Regions from separate parts of the Olleya sp. Hel_I_94 genome, predicted to be linked through region 2. Evidence: riboswitches for the same ligand, from Rfam matches in the RefSeq annotation. Region 2 holds a riboswitch; the other holds the start of a gene.
What was found. A riboswitch is a leader RNA that binds a small molecule or an ion and turns the genes downstream of it on or off. The one in region 2 is predicted to bind thiamine pyrophosphate.
Positions count from the first base shown of each region.

Region 1: it holds a riboswitch for thiamine pyrophosphate, as region 2 does, so the genes downstream of both, JM82_RS12045 (TonB-dependent receptor) here and thiM (hydroxyethylthiazole kinase) in region 2, are expected to answer to the same signal.

Region 1 covers NZ_VISI01000002.1:1,958,227-1,968,370, forward strand. Annotated here, with positions in the region: gene greA (transcription elongation factor GreA) at 1-50, opposite strand, end outside; gene JM82_RS12040 (hypothetical protein) at 204-650, shown strand; gene JM82_RS12045 (TonB-dependent receptor) at 704-2,962, opposite strand; TPP riboswitch at 3,065-3,155, opposite strand; gene arfB (alternative ribosome rescue aminoacyl-tRNA hydrolase ArfB) at 3,274-3,681, opposite strand; gene JM82_RS12055 (DUF4301 family protein) at 3,683-5,239, opposite strand; gene JM82_RS12060 (AAA family ATPase) at 5,226-5,804, opposite strand; gene pnuC (nicotinamide riboside transporter PnuC) at 5,765-6,397, opposite strand; gene JM82_RS12070 (hypothetical protein) at 6,381-6,641, opposite strand; gene JM82_RS12075 (geranylgeranylglyceryl/heptaprenylglyceryl phosphate synthase) at 6,645-7,367, opposite strand; gene JM82_RS12080 (4'-phosphopantetheinyl transferase family protein) at 7,367-7,993, opposite strand; gene ahcY (adenosylhomocysteinase) at 8,126-9,442, shown strand; gene JM82_RS12090 (DUF1569 domain-containing protein) at 9,742-10,144, shown strand, end outside.
Region 2 covers NZ_VISI01000002.1:1,473,987-1,484,130, forward strand. Annotated here, with positions in the region: gene JM82_RS09855 (hypothetical protein) at 1-536, shown strand, start outside; gene JM82_RS09860 (hypothetical protein) at 688-1,257, shown strand; TPP riboswitch at 1,330-1,422, shown strand; gene thiM (hydroxyethylthiazole kinase) at 1,502-2,275, shown strand; gene thiE (thiamine phosphate synthase) at 2,272-2,916, shown strand; gene tenA (thiaminase II) at 2,892-3,545, shown strand; gene thiD (bifunctional hydroxymethylpyrimidine kinase/phosphomethylpyrimidine kinase) at 3,533-4,348, shown strand; gene JM82_RS09885 (TonB-dependent receptor) at 4,547-7,330, opposite strand; gene der (ribosome biogenesis GTPase Der) at 7,443-8,753, opposite strand; gene JM82_RS09895 (GTP-binding protein) at 8,852-9,349, shown strand; gene JM82_RS09900 (choice-of-anchor I family protein) at 9,408-10,144, opposite strand, start outside.

The DNA of each region.
Region 1 (10,144 bases), 480 kb from region 2:
TCACGCAATTTTTTTAACCCTTCTGCTGTATAATAAGATACTTTACTCATATTTTTTTCGTTTAAATAAAAAGACGCTAAAACAATTTAGCGTTAAACACAAAAATCTCGTCGACACGAGATTTTGTCTTACAAATATACAAAATATTTAACTCAACATTGTAATTGTTGTAAATTGCAATCCTAAAAAATTATTAAATTTATATGTTAAGGTCTTTAACTACAATAATATTATGCTTTGCGCTAATAACGTCATGTCAAAAAAACGATGATGCTGATAACAGCAATAATTTTATACCAAATATTAATTTTGACACTTTTAATTCCATAAACACAACTTTACCACAATATAATGACTTAGAGTTTCCTGGTGGTAGTATTGTTATTAATGGTTTTGGGTATAATGGTATTGTTATTTATTACACAGGTAACACTTATTATGCTTTAGAAATTACAGACCCTAATCACGTCCCTTCAGACTGCTCTTTACTAACTGTTGAAAGTGGTATTGCAACTTGTAATTGTGATGATGGTAATAGTTATAGTGTTGCTGGTGGAGGTGTTCCTTTTGATGGTACTAGTGGACAATATAGTTTAAAACCTTACTTTGTAGAGGTTAATGGAGATGTTATTAGAGTTTACAATAACTAAAAAAGCACCTCTAAATTAGAGATGCTTTTAAAGGGTTGTTAAAAAATTATTGGTTAAAATTTTAAGGTTACACCTGCTAAAAAGTTAGTGGTTGCTTGTGGGTAATAAAAATTTTCTGTGATTGGTGCATCATTAGAGTTTTCTGGTCTATAAAAATAGCTATACGTATAACCATTAGACACATATTTATTATTAAACACATTGTTAACCAATACATTAAAAGCGATCTCTTTAATCCAAGTTGGTTTGATACGATAAGACACATTTAAGTTATTTACAAAATAGCCATCCATACTTTTACTATCACTTGACGTGTTGTCTAAATATTGTTGCCCAACGTACTTAGATAATAAAGCGATGTTAGCATTTTTAATTGGCGAGTAGGTTAATGTACTACCAAAAATTACGTTTGGCGAAAATGAGATATCTGTATCATTATAAGTTGTCACAACAGCATCATAAGATACTGTATCAAATGTGCTAGGGTCATACTGCGTGTCATAAACGACATAATCAAACGCTTTAATTTTGTTTTGACTAAAAGTTGCATTAGCATCAATCCTAAATTGATCCGATAATTTATATCCTGTTTGTATCTCGATACCAGCTCTGTAACTATCTGCTACATTTTGTCTGATTGGATCACCAACATCATCTAAATCTCCTGTTAACACTAATTGATCTTTATAATCCATATAGTATAAATTAGCGTTTAAGTAAAACTTAGAATTTTGTAATTTATAACCAAACTCAAAATCATGTAACTGTTCCGATACTGGCTTGATTGGATTTTTTGTTAAATCGTCACGATTTGGCTCTCTGTTACCTACAGCGTAAGATCCATACACATTACTATTATTATTAATCCTGTAGGTTAATCCCATTTTTGGATTGAAAAAATTATACGTTTCTTTTACATTAATATCTAGTAAATCTGAGCTTGTTCCAACAGACTCATAATCAACCGTTCTATATTGTAAATCTAGTAATGCAAATAAATTTGAATTGATATTATACTCGGCTTTTAAGTACGTATTAAAATCTTGTTTATCTCCATAACTAAAATAATAATTGCTTCTTACAGGTATTGGTGTTTCAAATGAATCCCAGATAACTTCACCAAAATGATCCCCTTTATAAGAATTATATCCACCACCTAAATATAAATTTAACTTATCCTTTTTATAGTTAAGTGAATATACAATTGCTGTAAAGTTATTATCTAACCAACGTCTTCTAATGACATCACCTTCGTCTGAAGCATTTACATTATTTGGGAAATAGTCACCTAATTCCTCACCATCTTTATATTGTTCATAATAACCTTTACCTGTTGTAAAATTACCAGAAATATTAGCAGAAAATATAGAGTTAAATTGGTGAGAAGCATGTAATTGATAATGTGTTTGTTGATAGCTATCAATTTCATTATCATAAGTGTAGTAATTATAAGTTCTTCCTGAATTTAATAAATTTTCAGCTTCTGCATCACTTGGATAATTTCTATCAATAAAAGCCTGAATTCCTTCTAAATCGTTATTAACAACTGCTTCTGGTGTTCCGTACCAAGACTGGTAAGTCTCTTCTTTTCCTCCAAAAACAATAGCTTTTATGGATGTTTTTTCGTTAACAAAACCAGCTTCTGTATAATAACTATTTAAGTCTGCTCTAGCTCTATCAATATATCCATCACTTTGTATATTGGATAATCTAGCTTCAGCATAAAAATTATTTTTAATTCCAGAACCAATACTAATATTATGTTTTCTAGTTCCAAAACTACCTACTGCGTTAGTTGTTGTAGCATAACCATCAGTCGATGGATTAAGTGTTTTTAAGTTTAAGCTAGCTCCAAAAGCACCAGATCCATTGGTAGATGTTCCAACACCACGTTGTAATTGAATATCCTCAACAGAACTTACAAAATCAGGCATATTAACCCAGAATGTCCCTTGACTTTCTTGGTCATTGTAAGGTATTCCGTTGATAGTCACATTGACACGTGTCGCATCACTACCTCTAACTCTAATCCCTGTATAACCAACACCTGCTCCTGCATCACTTGTTGTTACTACAGATGGTAATTGATCTAATAATACTGGTAAATCCTGACCAAGATTTATAGATTCTAACTCTTCTTTTGTGATGTTTGAAAAAGCTACTGGTGTCTTATCCTTTGCTCTAGTAGCAGATAGTAACACTTCATCAAGTTTTGTGATTTTTGTAGAGTCCGACTCAACTGTTTTTTTGTCTTGTGCGTTAACACTGACCGATAACACTAATAGTGTTAAAAAAAGAAATAAATTTTTCATTACGATTAAATTACTAATCGAATAAAAAGAGGTAATTATTCTTAATTGTTATTAATTAAATTTTGTAATACATAGACTCTCTATATATTACATAGTAACACAAAAAATGTGTTTCAAATTTCCTAAACAGCATTACCTGTTCTAGGTTCAATGGGTATGATCTCAGCCGATATAGGCACCCCTTTTTTGAGAACGCTGCAAAGGTAGATTAGAATTTTGATTTATGAAATATGATTCTTGATTTTTTTTTCAAAGAATAATCTACGCAATAATTAATATTGTTAAAATACAATTAAGACTGATATAATAAGCTACTCTATTTTTGGTTTTTTTCGATTAGCTTTTATATCTGAGTTGTGTTTTTTGTTTTTTAAGCGTTTACGAATAACTGCTCTTGGGATTTTGGTTGGTTTACGCTCTGGATCTACTTGTAAAGCTTGTTGTAAAATAGCAATTGCACGTTTTATAATAATCCCTTTATTTTTTAATTGACTTCTAGTGTCTCCACATTGCAATAATAATACCTGATCTTTAGTTAGCCTAGTTGCTAATTTTGATATAATCCGTTCTTTTTGGTCGTTTGCAAGAACTACAGAATCATTAATAGAAAAACTTAACTCTATTTTAGTAGCAACCTTATTGACATGCTGTCCACCACTACCAGAACTTCTGATAGCTTTAAGGTTAAATTCTTTCTCTAAAGCTTGTTTGTCTAACACGTTATAAGACTTGATGTGTTGGTTTTAGTAAGTCATTAACCGTTTTTACTGGATTGAAGGTAACTAAAGGTACTTCCACAAAAATAGTATTCCAATTGGACATACTTCCGTTCCAAAGTCCTGGCAACTCTAACGCTTTAATATCTTTTCCAACTTTTGTTTTCATAGTAATAAAAGTTGTTTGGTGGTCAACAAATTTTTGAAGATCATACGTTTCGCCTTTATAGTTTTTTATACTACAAACAATGTCTACAGGATTAAAATGCGTCGCTTTTTTTAAGATGTTTTTTTGTTCTTTATCCTTTTTGTTAATTTGAGCAGATTCTACTATTTGCAAAGACAGATTTGCACCTTCATCTTTAACCCAAAATGGACCTCCTCCTGGCTCTCCTTCGTTTTCAACCATACCACAAATACGGATTGGTCTGTCTAGTTTATTTTTTAAATAATCTATTTGATATGCTGTAGAATATTTTTCAAATTCAGGAGAAATTACAACATTCATTTTACAAATCAAAAACTCTGCGATTTCAACTATATCCTCATGCGACAATTGCTTTGTATCTAAATCTTTGGCATACTTAAACGCTTGCTTTTTTATATTAATCAATAAACCTGCTAGCATTTTTTTAGACTTAGCGACTTCTTCTTCATATTTATAAACTACAACATTATCAATATTTTTAATAAAAATAATGTCAGCATCAAAGTCGTTTAGGTTTTCAAGTAAAGCACCATGACCAGATGGTCTAAAATATAGCTCGTGATTGTCCTCTCTAACAATTTCATTTTTTGCTGAAACTGCTATTGTATCTGTAGATTCTTTTTGATAAGAAAAAGAAATATCAAATTTAGTATTGGTTTTGCTTTCAACTATTTGTTGAATTCTAGCAAACTCAGCATCAAACTTTTCTTTATGTTTTTCTGAAATAGTAAAATGAAGAGAAGCTTTACCATTTGAGGTCGAGTACAATGCAGCCTCAAATAAATGCTCCTCAAAAGCGCTTGCTAAATGATTTTTATATTTATGAAACGGTAATAATCCTTTTGGAAAAGCACTAAAAGCTAATTGATCATCGTTTAAAATAGCTTTGATAAACGCAACCAATTTTTCATCGTTTGATAATTTATTATAGTTTTTGTTTTGTGACTTTAAATAGGTTATTACTAGATTATAAAAAGGTAGTTTTTCTAACCCAATAAAAAATAAAGATAACTCTGAAGCCTTAAATTTATTTACATAAGCATTTATACTTTGCTTTTTAGGCTTAAAATCCTTGATAAAATCAAATAAAAATTTAAACATCCTGGTCGCTGCTCCAGAAGCAGGAACAAATTTGACAATTTTGATTGCTTCTTTTTGAGCATCATAAACCTTTATTAAACCCGATTTCTCTTGCTCAGAAAACTTAAGTATTCCGTCTTCAATAGTTGCTGCTCTTTCTAAATTAATGAAGGGTAATCCTGTTTTAAGCAACTGTAATTGTTGCTCTACCTTTTTAAGTGTTAATCCTTTTTTTTCTATGAAAATTTTATCTGAACTATTAAACTGCATCATTATGTTTTGCTAATAATAAATCTATATGTTTTATGGCTAATTGTAATCTTGTTTTCTTATCTCCTTTTAATAATACATAAGGTCGATTATATTTTATTAATGTAGATTTAAACGTTTCAAACATTGCTTCTCTTTCTTCAGGCTTGTCCCTTAAATCATCCGCTTCCCAAGGTGTATCAATATACGTTAAAAAGTATAAATCATAAGTATTTTTTATAGCATATTTTTCTAAAACTGGATTGCAAGTCCCAGAGTAATAGGTTTCAGAGTATACTTTAGTCTCTAATAAATCAGTATCACAAATTAGTACAGATTCTGTCTTTTTCGCCAAACGGTTTTCCATACTCATTTGACCCATAGCTATTGGAAGTAAATCGTGAGTTTCGCAGGTTTTACGTTTGTTATTCCATTTATTTTGTAAATAATCTCTAGCGTATTCAGGTACCCAAACGGAATGATAATGCCTAGCTAATTGTTGAGATAACGTCGTTTTTCCAGTAGATTCTGGTCCAAACAAAACTATTTTTACACAGTTTGCAGGTTGCTGTTCAAGTGTTTTTTCCATTGTAAATAACCAAATATTGCAATTACTGTAAATCCTAAATACTGAAAACAAGTAAACGTAAATCCTTTATAAAAATATAAAGGAACAGAGATAATATCTCCTATAATCCAGTAAATCCAGTTTTCAATTTTACGTTTAGCCATCAACCACATACCAACAAAAAATATTGCAGTAGTAATGGTATCAACATATGCTACCCAACTAGTCCACTTATCAAATGTTTTATAAACTACAAACACAAATAACATAGTTGCTAAAAAAATAATTACACTTAATTTTTTTTCCTTTTTTGTGGTAACAGAAATAGGTGTAACGTGTTGATCGTCCACTTTTCTTGTCCATATATACCAACCATAAACACTCATTACAAAATAATAAGCGTTAATCATCATATCGCCTAACAGACCCCATTTTAATAATAAATACACAAAAATTAAGGTACTTATCATACCTGTAGGAAACACCCAAATTTTATTTTGTTTAGAAAACAATACAGATAAAAAACCAAAAATTACAGCAATAATCTCTAAAACCACATCTGTTGTTTCGTATTCAAAATATTGCCCAAAAAGGAAATCAAAAATGTGGCTCATAATCGCTTCTGTCTGTTTTTACAACTTTCATAGTTAGTACACATATGTCTTGATTTTCAAACGAAGCTTTAATCTTTTCGTTTAAAAAAGGCATCAACTGGTCAAATTCGCCAAAAACCTGAGTACTTAATGGGTTTTCTAAAACCGTAAAATTAGAGTCACGTAAAGCTTTAATAAAATCAATAACGTGCTGCTCATAATTATTACTTAATGGTGATAAAGTTAAATCTACCGATATTTTCATGGTTTATAGTTTTAATTCTTCAAAAAAGTCATGGTTTTCTTCAAAAGCAGTACCAATTACTACTAAATCTGCTCCTGCACTATAAGCGTTATCCAATTGTTGTTTGCTTCTAATACCACCTCCAACTATTAAAGGGATTGTTAAATCTTGTTTCACAAACTTAATCATTTGTAATGGTACAGGATGTAATGCTCCACTTCCAGCTTCTAAATAAATAATTTTTTTACCCATTAATTCACCAGCTTTTGCTGTATCAGCAACTAAAGTATGCAAAGCAGTTGGGATCGGTTTAGTTTTTGTTACTTTTTGGACCGCAGTTTCTTTTCCATTTTCAATCAAAATATAACCAGTTGGAATAACCTCCAAGTCGGTATTTTTTAAAATAGAAACCGCTTCAATTTGTTTTTCGATTAAATATTTAGGGTTTCGACCAGAAATTAAGGACAAAAACAAGATAGCGTCAGCATCCTTTGATATTTGCGTTACATCACCAGGAAATAGCACAATGGGTAATTTAGTTAGTGGTTTTAGAGCAGCAACTAATTTTTGCGTCACTTCCAACTCAACTGTACTACCACCAACAAAAACATGTGTTATTACAGAGTGATTAATTTTATTGGCAAATAGCGATAATAATTTAATATCAAATTTATCAGGATCAATTAGTATAGCTAATAATTTTTCTTGTTTCGCTTTCGCGGAAAGTATGTCGTTGTAAACACTCATTATTCTATAACATAAGCACAAGTAAAACCTTCAAACTCTAAGTAATTGGCAGTATAACGTTTTTTTAAACCCTTATAATCTATCCAACAAACCGTTTGGGCATCAATTATAGAAAACGGAATTACCAAAAAATGTTCCTTAAACAACATTCCTGGAGTTGCAAACAATTTGTATAAAGATTCCTTTATTCCCCAAATAACAGTTAGTTTATTAATATAATCAGAAGCTTCTTTATCCAAATATTCAAACTCGTACGCCACAAACTTTTTAGCAATAACTGCTATTTTTTGGCGCTGTCTTTCTATATCTATACCAACTTCTGTATCGCTAATAATAACGCCAGAAAATGTAAAGCTATGGGTTATAGATATATGCTTTCCATCCTTTAAATGTGGTTTGCCATTCGCGTCATAAAATAAATCATGATCGGTATAACCAAAAGCATTAAGCAAGTGTCTAACACTTAAAAAACCACGTTGATGCAGCTCACTTTTCATACCTAAGACACGATCTAAACTCTCTGGTTTTAAATCTAATCCATTGATTAATTGGTCATAAGACTCTTCAATCTTCCAGATTTTAACAGTAGTTTGTGAATTTGGAGTAAGGGTTTTATATAGAGGCATTTAATATTCTAAATTCTATTAGTTATCTTTGCAAAGCCTAAGGCGAAATATGCATTTTTGTTAAGCGAATTTAACCATTTTAAGTGCTAATTCCCAAAGGTGTTTCATTTATAAAATAAAGAGAGAAATAATATGAGTACAAAAAACGTTGCTTACGTGCCTAATAAGGTAAAAGACATGTCGCTTGCGGCTTGGGGAAGAAAAGAAATTAATTTAGCCGAAGCAGAAATGCCAGGTTTAATGAGTTTACGTGAAGAATACAAAAACGAACAACCTTTAAAAGGAGCACGTATTGCTGGATGTTTACACATGACTATCCAAACTGCTGTTTTAATTGAAACTTTACAAGCTTTAGGAGCAGAAGTTACTTGGAGCTCTTGTAACATTTTCTCTACACAAGATCAAGCTGCTGCTGCAATTGCAGATGCAGGTACAGCTGTGTACGCTTGGAAAGACATGACTGAAGAAGAATTTGATTGGTGTATCGAGCAAACCTTATTTTTTGGAGAAGACCGTAAGCCATTAAACATGATTTTAGATGATGGTGGAGATTTAACTAACATGGTTTTAGATAAATACCCAGAATTATCTGCAGGAATTAAAGGATTATCTGAAGAAACTACAACAGGAGTACACAGATTATACGAGCGTGTTAAAAACGGTACATTAACAATGCCAGCAATTAACGTAAACGATTCTGTAACTAAATCTAAATTTGACAACAAATACGGATGTAAAGAGTCTGCAGTAGACGCAATACGTCGTGCAACAGACATTATGTTAGCAGGTAAACGTGTAACTGTTTGTGGTTATGGAGACGTTGGTAAAGGTACTGCTGCGTCTTTTAAAGGTGCTGGAAGTATTGTAACAGTAACAGAAATTGACCCAATTTGTGCATTACAAGCAGCAATGGACGGTTTTGAAGTTAAAAAACTAGAAACAGTTGTTGGTAATTCTGATATAATCATTACAACTACAGGTAACAAAGACATTGTACGTGCAGAGCATTTTGAAGCAATGAAAGACAAAGTAATCGTAGCAAACATCGGTCACTTTGATAACGAAATCCAAGTAGGATGGTTAAACAAAAACCATGGTCATACTAAAGACACAATCAAACCTCAGGTTGACAAATACAACATTGATGGTAAAGATATTATCTTGCTTGCCGAAGGACGTTTAGTAAACTTAGGTTGCGCAACAGGACACCCTAGTTTTGTAATGTCTAACTCATTTACAAACCAAACTTTAGCACAAATCGAACTTTGGAAAAATAGCGATAATTACGAAAACGACGTATACATGTTACCAAAGCATTTAGACGAAAAAGTAGCTAAATTACATTTAGAAAAAATTGGTGTAGAGCTAACAGAATTAGCAGATTACCAAGCTGATTATATTGGTGTTAAAGTTGAAGGACCATACAAGCCTGAACATTACAGATACTAATCAAAGCGTCGTTGCAAGTCACTTTTTAGTGTTCTAGCAATCACATACTTTGAAATTACATATTAAATCCCAAGCAGCAATGTTTGGGATTTTTTTTGTTTTATGGCAATTTGTTTTTGGATAAAAAACCAAAAACAACCACGCTTTCCGTTATATCTTTTTCTCGTGCCTCAAAAAAGGATGCCACTACAACCCTTATTGCAAACTAATCCGCAAAAACACAGTTCTTCTAGTAAAATGGTTTCATTTTTGTTAAGTCAAGTTCGTTTTAAGTATCTTCACAAGACAAAAACAAGACCATGTCCATACAAAAACTTACTACAGCCATAAATAATTTAGAACATCACATAATAAATCACGACCAATCAAACCCTAAAGTATCTAAAAGCAATATAGCTTGGCATATAGACCACAGTCTTAAAGTAATAAACAACGTAAGTATTGCTACCAATACATCAGATCCAAAACAATTTAAAAATAACTTTACACTTTTAGGAAAAGTCTTTTTTATATTAGGCTTTTTCCCCAGAGGAAAAGCAAAAGCTCCAAAACATGTACTACCACCAGAAAATATTACTAAAGCAGATTTAACACAACAAATTACATTAGCAAAATCTAATATTACTACACTAACAAACTTAGGCAAAAACGCCTATTTTAAACATCCTTTATTTGGACACATAAATACCAAACGTGTACCCA
Region 2 (10,144 bases):
TTTGTTATACAGATTCTACTGAAAATATCCTTTCTATTTATAAGTTACATAAGAATTTCAAAAAAAGCACATTTGAATTTTATCATAACAATAAATTATCTGGAAAAAGAATTTTTGAATACGCATCAAATAAAATTGATTATGTTGATTTTGGTTATGACAAAAACAATAAACTTAAAGATAAAACACTTATAATTCACGATAAAAAAGGTCGAATAATTAAATCTACAAGTTACAATCTAGAAGACAATAGTATTAAAAATATCATTGAGCATAAGTATGACAAAAACGGGAATGAATATGAACAAAATTGGTATAAGAAAGGAAAAAAACTTTTCACTTCTTACACTAACAGAAAATTTGATGACAGAAATAATTATATTTATGGAGAAAAACTATTTTTCAAAAATTCAGATACTATAAAATCTATTACAACAATAGAATATAAATATGATAAAAAAGGTAATATTATTTATAGATTAATTAATACGCACAACCAACCATCTCTCATAGAAGAAAGAAAAATAACTTATTAAACACGTGGCACAAGACCGTACATAATTAATTTGCCTGGTTCTCCAATACTTCCAAAAACCCTCACAGATTTTCTATTCGGTTTATAATTGCTAAATTAGTACCTAAATCACGTAAGAAAACATATACATACACGTTTTACGCAATTAAAAAATGACACGTCAAATCAGAGATAAACTAATTTATGAAAATCAAGAATATTATCTTAATACTGAACTAATAGAACTCTACTTTCGACAACATCCAGAAAAACGTCCTAAATTTGAAATAAGTTGTAGTGCTTTGTGGAGAGGATACGTTGCGATATTTGAGGTCAAAAATAATAAGCTTTTAATTAAAGAACTAGATTGGTTGACTGACATAAATTTTAATATGCAATCATTTCGAGATGAATTATTTCCAAATAACAAGTTTGAATGGTATTCTGGACTTATAAGAATTGATGAATTTAGAGGAGAATTTGACAAAGAACCTGAAAACGGAATATTTGAATATTTGGAGATTGAAAACGGAAATTTGATACAGAAAAGAACATTCAATTTTGAGGAACTTCAAAGATTTAAGAAAGAACAATATGACTATTTTTTATTGTCAGATGAAGTAGAAAGTCTTTATGAATTTTGGGGAAGAAATAATGAAAATGGAGTTATTAATAAAGAAAGCGTTAATAAAATCATTTTGAAAAACATTATGGAATACACTCAAAAAGTATACGTTGAATAAAATCATATTCAACAATTTAACCATTTAACAAATAAACTATATAGACAAATTCAAACAAAAAAAGTAACTTTACAAAATCGTTAGGGGTGCCCAAATATGGCTGAGATTATACCCTATGAACCTGATATGTTTAACAACAGCGGAGGGAAACGAGCCTTGTACATAATTGGATATATAATTATACAAGCCACTTTCGCAGCTACGAAAGTGGCTTTTTTTATTATAAAAATTGACAATAAATACTATGTCTAAAAAACAACAACTCAACAAAATTTTAAATGAATTAAAAGCACAGACACCTTTAGTTCATAACATTACCAACTATGTGGTGATGAACACTACTGCCAATGCATTACTTGCTATTGGCGCATCACCTGTAATGGCTCATGCAATTGAAGAGGTCGAAGAGATTACTTCCATTTCTTCTGCTTTGGTAATTAATATGGGAACACTTAGCCCAAAGTGGGTTGAAGCAATGGAATTAGCCATTAAAAAAGCTAACCAACTTAATATACCAGTTGTTTTTGACCCTGTAGGTGTAGGCGCTTCTTCATACAGAACTAAAACTGCTCTACAAATTATTGAACAATACAAACCTTCGGTTATTAGAGGAAATGCATCAGAAATTTTAGCATTAACTCAATTAAGCAATAATACTAAAGGTGTTGATAGTACAATAAGTTCAGAAAACGCATTAAATGCAGCTCAAGAGCTTTCAAAAAAATTAAATAGTACCATTGTTATAAGTGGTGCTGTAGATTATATTATTACTGGAGAGCTTATTGATAAAGTAACCAAAGGAAAACCTATTATGGCCAAAGTTACCGGAATGGGTTGCACTGCGACTAGCATCATTGGATCGTGTATAGCAGTACACTCAAACTACCATGTGGCTTCATATATGGCAATGGAATTAATGGGAAAAGCAGGTAATAAGGCTGAAAAAATATCAAAAGGTACTGGGAGTTTTCAAATAAATTTTCTTGATGCGTTATACCAAATTTCTAATAAAGAATGAAGCAGCAAGATTATTCTCTAATGTATGTTACTGATGAACGAATAACTGACAATACAGCGTTTTTAAATGTTTTAGAATCTAGTTTAAAAGGTGGCGTGAGCATAGTTCAATTAAGAGAAAAAAAACTAAACACAAAAGCATTTTATATTAGAGCCTTAGCTGTAAAAAATCTTTGTTTAAAATACAAGACTCCACTTATTATAAATGACAGAATAGATATTGCTTTAGCTATAGATGCAGACGGTGTACATATTGGTCAAAAGGATATGCCTGTAGGACTTGCTCGTAAGTTATTGGGCAAAAACAAAATTATTGGTTGGTCTGTAAGTAATATAAAACAAGCTTTGGAAGCTAACCATCTAGACGTGAATTATATTGGCATATCTCCAATTTTTAATACTAATACAAAAACAAAAGATTTAGACTTGCCATTAGGTATTGAAGGCTTAAAAGAAATAAAAAAAATATGCAGCATACCTATTATTTGTATTGGAGGTATCAACAACAAAAATACTGCAAGTATAATAAAACATGGATCAGATGGTGTAGCAATAGTTTCGGCTATTTCACAAGCTGACAATCCAGAACAAGCAACAGCACAATTAAAAGAAATTATATGTCAAACTGGTACGAAAAAATAAATTTAAAAACAGCACACATTTTAGAACAAATAAAAGCGCATCGTTTTATACAAGAGCTTATGGCTGGAACGCTTCCAAAAGACATATTTTATTTTTATATAAATCAAGATGCTATTTATTTATCTGAATACAAAAAGGTTTTGGCACAAATAGGTGTAAAATGTTCTGATGAAAATGATACACAGTTTTTTTTGAATGCAGCCACAGGAATCATAAATGTAGAAAATGCCTTGCATCAAAATTTTCTTAATCAAAAAATTATAACAAACGAAGCTTCAATTACGTGCGAACTATATATAAGTTACTTATCGCGTATGGCACATACTAAATCTTTAGAAGAAGGTCTTGCAGCTGTGCTTCCATGTTTTACTATTTACCAACAGATTGGAGATTATATTTTAGCCAATCAGACAAATAAAAACAATAATCCATACCAAGATTGGATTAACACCTATGGTGGAGAAGCATTTGCAAATTCAGTAAAAAGTGCAATTGAAATAACTAACAAACATACTATTAAAGCATCACATGAAAGTATAAATAACATGAATAAAGCTTTTGAAAAAGCTTCAAAATTAGAATGGATGTTTTGGGATAGTGCTTATAATAAAGAATCATGGAAAATATAAAAACACCCTACAAAAGTGTATTAACTATTGCTGGTAGCGACTCTGGTGGTTGCGCAGGAATACAGGCTGATATCAAAAGTATTTCGGCATGTGGCGCATTTGCAGCAAGTGTCATAACTGCATCTACAGCGCAAAATACCAAGGGTGTCTTTGATATACATCCAATGCCTATTTTTCATATTAAAAAACAACTGGATGCTGTGTTCTCTGATATTAATTTTGATGCCATAAAAATAGGCATGCTCCATTCTTGTGAAGTAATAGAAATTGTTGGTATGAAATTAGCTGAATACAATGCAAAAAACGTTGTACTAGATCCTGTAATGATAGCAACATCAGGCGACAAGTTAATTACAGATCAAGCTATAGATTGCTTAAAAAAATTATTACCAAAAGCATTGTTAATTACACCAAATAGTAAGGAAGCAGAAACATTAATTGGATATGTAATCCATAAAAACAACGTTAAAGCTGCTGCAAAAGATATTGGCCTAACGTTTAAAACATCTGTATTATTAAAAGGTGGTCATTTAGAAGATACTTTAGACGATATGTTTGATGTATTGTACAATTATTCAACTGATACATTATCTGTGTTTAAAAACCCAAGAATACACACAAATAATACACATGGTACTGGTTGCAGTTTATCTTCAAGTATAGCTGCATTTTTAAGTAAAGACGATGACTTAGAATATGCTGTTAAGCAAGCTTGTGAATATATAAACATGGCTATTGCTAATGGGAAAAACAAAATTTTAGGAAAAGGAAATGGTCCTATAAATCACTTTGGATTAAAATAACGACTTGCAATATTTAATTTATCTACAAACTTTTACTAACATAACACCTCAGCTATTTTAAATAAATGCATGTATTAAAAAGCACATAACTATAAACAATGCACATTATTTAATCACATATTATACAACACAAAAGCAGCTTACGTTTTAGGGTAAGCTGCTTTTTTTATTATAGACTTTATGTAGGTTATGGATTAATTAATCCATGTAATACATACCATTATCTCTAGTTTCTCCCTTAGACCCTAAACTGTTAAACTTCCAACTAAAGTTAAGCATAAAGTATTGACGTAATACAGTACTTTGCGTATCCTGTATATAGTCATTAGTAGCTGTACGCCTTGCGTTGGTATTTTGATTTAATAAATCATAAACTTTTAGCGTGACTAACCCTTTATCTTTTAATACTGAATACGCTACACTAGCATTCCAAAACCAAGCATCTTTTTGAAAACCATCTGCTATATTTGGATTATAATTATAGGTGACATCATTTCGCCATTCTAAACCTTTTGGAAGAAAAAATGCAGTATTTAAATCTAAATTATGAGATGTGAAGTTTCTGTCTTCAAAAGCTTCAATATCATATTTGTTATTTGTAAATGAAATTCGGTAACGTGGTTTAAACTCAAAAATAGTATTATAAACATAATCAATCCCAAAGTTTGGATTAAACACCAATACATTACTTGCGTATTGCACGTCGTTATTATAGTTTATATTTTTTGAAAAGTTTGACCAGTTACCAATTTTAAATCTTACAGATTGTAAAGAGTCTATTTTAAACTTTTTACTATAATCCAATCCAAAATACCCACTTTGATTACCGTCTACATTGTCATAAGTAGTAATACGTTTTAAAGTTGCTGGATCAATTGTTGTTCTGGACACTACTGCATTTTGACTTCTAGAAATATTAGCATACATATAAAAACCAGAACGTTCTTGCCAATTATAAGCATTAAAGCCCATGTAAAAACTATGCTCATTAGTTGGCTCTAGATTAGGATTACCTACAACTGTATTTAATGGGTTTGACACATCCTCAAACGCTTGTAATTGCCTTAAAGATGGTGGTCTATTTGATAGTCTGTAATTGGCGTAAATAGAAGCCTTTTTACTAAATCTATAATTAAAATTAGATCGTAGTTCGACTGCTTTAAAATCTCTTTCAACATTAAATTGCGGTCGTAATCCATCTTGATTTTTCAAAGTTCTAGACACGTAATCTGCACCTATTCTAGCTGACCATTTTTCTTTATTATAACTTAAGCTAACTCCTGGTGCACTTTTTATATCAGTGTATTCAAAATCTGTACTTAACAGTTCATTAAAAGCATCATAATTATCTGTACCAGAGTTGTAATCAAAGGTACTTTGTATGTTTTCGTCTTTATTACGTTGGTATTCATAATCAAAACTTACAAAAAATTCTTTTTCAATAACTGGCAATCTATAGCTTATGTCAGTTTGTAAATTGTTGCTTGAGTTATCACCATCAGTAAATTGGTTTCGGTTAATAGTTTCTGGACTTGATCCAAACACTTCGGTATTAGAATTTATAAAGTCTTCACTTTCGCTATTATTAAAACTGTTATCCAATCCAAATCTTAAAAAGGCACCTTTATTACCAAACTTTTTAGTAACGCTAATTTCATTTGAAAAGTTTTTAACGCGATTATCTACAAACGATGATAATGTAGATTGGTTGGTTAACGCTCTATCTTCATCTAAAGTTTCGTCTTGACTAGTATAATCTGTTGTACTTTTAGAGTAAGCAAAGGATGGTTTGATGTTTATAAAAAATGTAGTGTCAATTTTTATTTCAAAATCCGAATTTACAGTATGACTTTGTGTATCGTTATTTGAGCGAGATGTAGAATTAGAAAAATATCTAGAATCAGATAAAATAGTTTCCCTTTGGGAAGACGTTTCGTTTTCAGAATTACTGTTTGAGAAAAAATAATCTGCAGCAACTTCTGTTTTTTCGCTTAAAGCATCTGCATAATTGGCTCCTGCTAATTTAGAGGTTGTAATCCCTTGACCACCTCCAAATTGTCTTCCGTTAATACTAAAAGAACCATTGCTATCCCAACTTCGGCTTCCTCCACTACCAAACATTTTTTCGATTTCACCAAAACTAAATCCTGGCGAGTTTATGTTATTTCCACCAACCAAAACGCTAATACGTTGGTCGTTGTCAAACCTATTAAACATTCCAGCAAATTCATACCTTTTATCTGTCCCAACTCCTGCTGCAACACGTCCAAAAACACCTTTATTGTTTTCTTCTTTTATGGTTAAGTTTATGGTTTTGTTTTCTTTATCTCCTTCTTCTCCTGTAAAGGCTTCACTTTTTGTTTTGGTGTCAACAACCTGGATTTTTTCAATAATCTCTTTAGTTAAGTTTTTTATTGTAATAGAAGGATCGTTTCCAAAAAAGGGTTTACCGTTTACCAATATTTTATTAACCTCTTTACCGTTAACTTTAATCTTACCTTCTTCATCAATTTCGACACCTGGTAATTGTTTTAGTAAATCCTCAACAGTTGCGTCTTTTTTTGTTTTAAATGAATTTACATTAAACTCTAAAGTATCTTTTTTAATAGTTACAGGCGCTGAAGACTTGATAACTACCTCATCTAAGGCATTACTAATTTGCAAATTAATTTTACCCAAATTAATATTTCCGCCTGCTTTGATAGCTATTTGTTTCTTGTAAGATTGGTAACCTACGTAAGACACTAGAAGATTTAAATTTTCTTCAGCACTAGCATCTTCTAGACTAAAAGATCCATCTTTATCTGTTATAGTATACGTTACTAAACTACTATCCTTGACACGCTCTAGATAAACCGTTGCGGCTTCTAAAGGTGCTTGATCTAAGTCATCAAGCACCTGACCTGTTATAATAAATTCTTTGGATTGACTAAATGAAAAAGTGGTACACAGCAGTGCAGTGATAATGATTAGATTACGCATTGGTTTTTGGTTGATGTTATAAAGCCTGATTAGTAGCTCTTTATTTTCAAAAACGAAAGTAACCTTGTAATATTATCTTTAGTCTTAAAAGAAACTTAAAATTTCCTTAAAATTATTTTTTACGCATGTAAACGCTAATTGGCACACCTTTAAAGTCATACAACTCACGTAATTTGTTTTCTAAATAACGCTTGTATCCTTCACGCACATATTGTGGTAAGTTACAGAAAAAAGCAAATTGCGGTTGTGGTGTTGGCAATTGCATTACGTATTTAATTTTAACAAATTTACCTTTATAAGCTGGTGGTGGATAATTATCTATGATAGGTAATAAAGTCTCATTAAGCTCGCTAGTTTTGATACGTTTAGATCGGTTTTGGTACACCTCAACAGCGGTTTCAATAGCTTTATAAATACGTTGCTTAGTTAATACCGAAATAAATACAATTGGCACATCAGTAAAAGGTTCTAATTGTGTTTTAATGTATTTTTCAAATTCGATAGTTGACTTGTGGTCTTTTTCTACTAAATCCCATTTATTAATTAGCACTACAATACCTTTTCTGTTACGTTGTGCTAACCAAAATATATTTTGTACTTGTCCATCAAATCCTCTGGTAGCATCAACTACTAAAAGACAAACGTCAGAATGCTCAATAGCACGTACGCTTCGCATTACAGAGTAAAACTCTAAGTCTTCTTTTACTTTAGATTTTTTTCTAATTCCAGCAGTATCTACTAAATTAAATTCAAATCCAAAACGGTTATATTTTGTATCAATAGAGTCTCTGGTTGTACCAGCTATATCTGTAACAATATATCTATCTTCACCAATTAAGGCATTTATAAAAGATGATTTTCCAGCATTAGGACGACCAACTACTGCAAAACGTGGTATAGCATCTACTTCCTCTTCCTCCTCTTCTACTTCTGGTAATGCTGCTACTAAAGCATCTAATAAATCTCCAGTACCACTTCCGTTAATACTAGCAATAGTATGGTATTCACCAAGTCCTAAGTTGTAAAACTCGACAGCGTCTTCTTCACGCTTACCATTATCTACTTTATTAACTACTAAAAAGACAGGCTTTGTAACTTTACGCAGTAATCTTGCAACATCCTCATCCATTCCTGTTACACCATCTTCCACATTTACCATAAAAATAATAGCATCTGCTTCTTCAATAGCTAAAACAACTTGTTTATCGATTTCTGCTTCAAAAACATCATCACTTCCTTTTACATATCCTCCTGTATCGATTAACGAAAATTCTTTTCCGTTCCAATCACTTTTACCATAATGTCTATCTCTTGTAACACCACTAACAGCATCCACAATTGCCTCACGACGTTGAATTAAACGATTAAAAAAAGTTGATTTACCAACATTTGGTCTTCCTACAATAGCTACTATATTACCCATATCTTTGTTTTTTTATGCATTACATATCCTGTAAGCGAGTGCAAAGGTAGTGTTTAGTTTGAGAAAAAATAGTATTTTACTTTCATTATGAGATAATTATGAACGAAAATTTAAATGAAGTCGTGCTGCGTCCACGATTTAAGATAGAATTAAATAGATCACATACGTCTGTTTTAGAAGATTTTGAAGCTAAACGACTGGACCAGAAGCAATTTATAGTCTCCAGAGTGGATGATCATGTGTTTATTAAATTACCAAAAGCGCAACAACAATTTTGGTCACCACAATTACATTTAGAGATAAATGATCTAGAAAACAACAAAAGTCAATTGTATGGGCTTTTTGGTCCTAATCCAACAGTTTGGACATTATTTATGTTTTTACATTTTTTAGTTGCTGGATTATTTATAGCATTTTGTATTTCGGCTTACTCCAATTATGCCTTAAAAGTAGACTATCAATTACAAGTTTGGGGACTAATTGGTATGGTTATACTATGGTTTATATTGTATTTTTCTGGACGTTTAAGTAAAACGTCAAACCAAAAAGAAATGACAGCACTTTACACGTTTATGAGTAGTGTTTTAGATGAATAAAAAAAAGCTTCAGTTTACACTGAAGCTTTTTTTAAAATTCGATTATATCTTATATATCTTATTGTTGATTTTCGTAAAATGATACTGTACCACTATCCTCGTTAGAGACTATCAATAGGTCTTTTCCTGTTGGACTATCTGCTGCAGGAATAGCTAACAGACCTTCTGGAGCCTCGTCTCCAGCGTGTGATAAAATGGATAAAAACACAGGAGCATTTGGATTAGTAATATCATACACCATAATTTGGTCTGTACGCTCTAATCCTACAAATAAAATATAACGTTGGTTACCAATATTTAAAACATCAACACTTTCTGGTTCTGCACCTTTATCATCGCTTCGTTTATCCTCATCATTAAAGGTTGCTGGAGTAGCTGCTAAGGTTTGCGTTGCAATACTATTACCACTATCATACACTAAAGCTCCATTTGCACTCCAGATAGAAAACGAACGTGCACCATAACTATACAAATAGTCATAATCACCATCGTTATCAATATCGCCTTCAGACAACATCACGTTTAATCGTCCTAAATTAGCTTCGTTTTGATAATCTTCTGACGCAGGAAACATAGTGGCATCCAAGGTTAAATCTTTAACTCTGTCAATGTCTATATAACCAGGAGTGCCTTCATATTCTCTTGCATCACCTTCATTAGCAGAAATCACATAATCTGTTCCGTTTATTCTAACAGATACAATAGCGTCTGGTTGGTACAAACCTCTAACTGGCCAATTTTTAAGTTGGGTTACGCCATCCTCGTTACTAGCATCCAAACTATTTTGAGGTAACA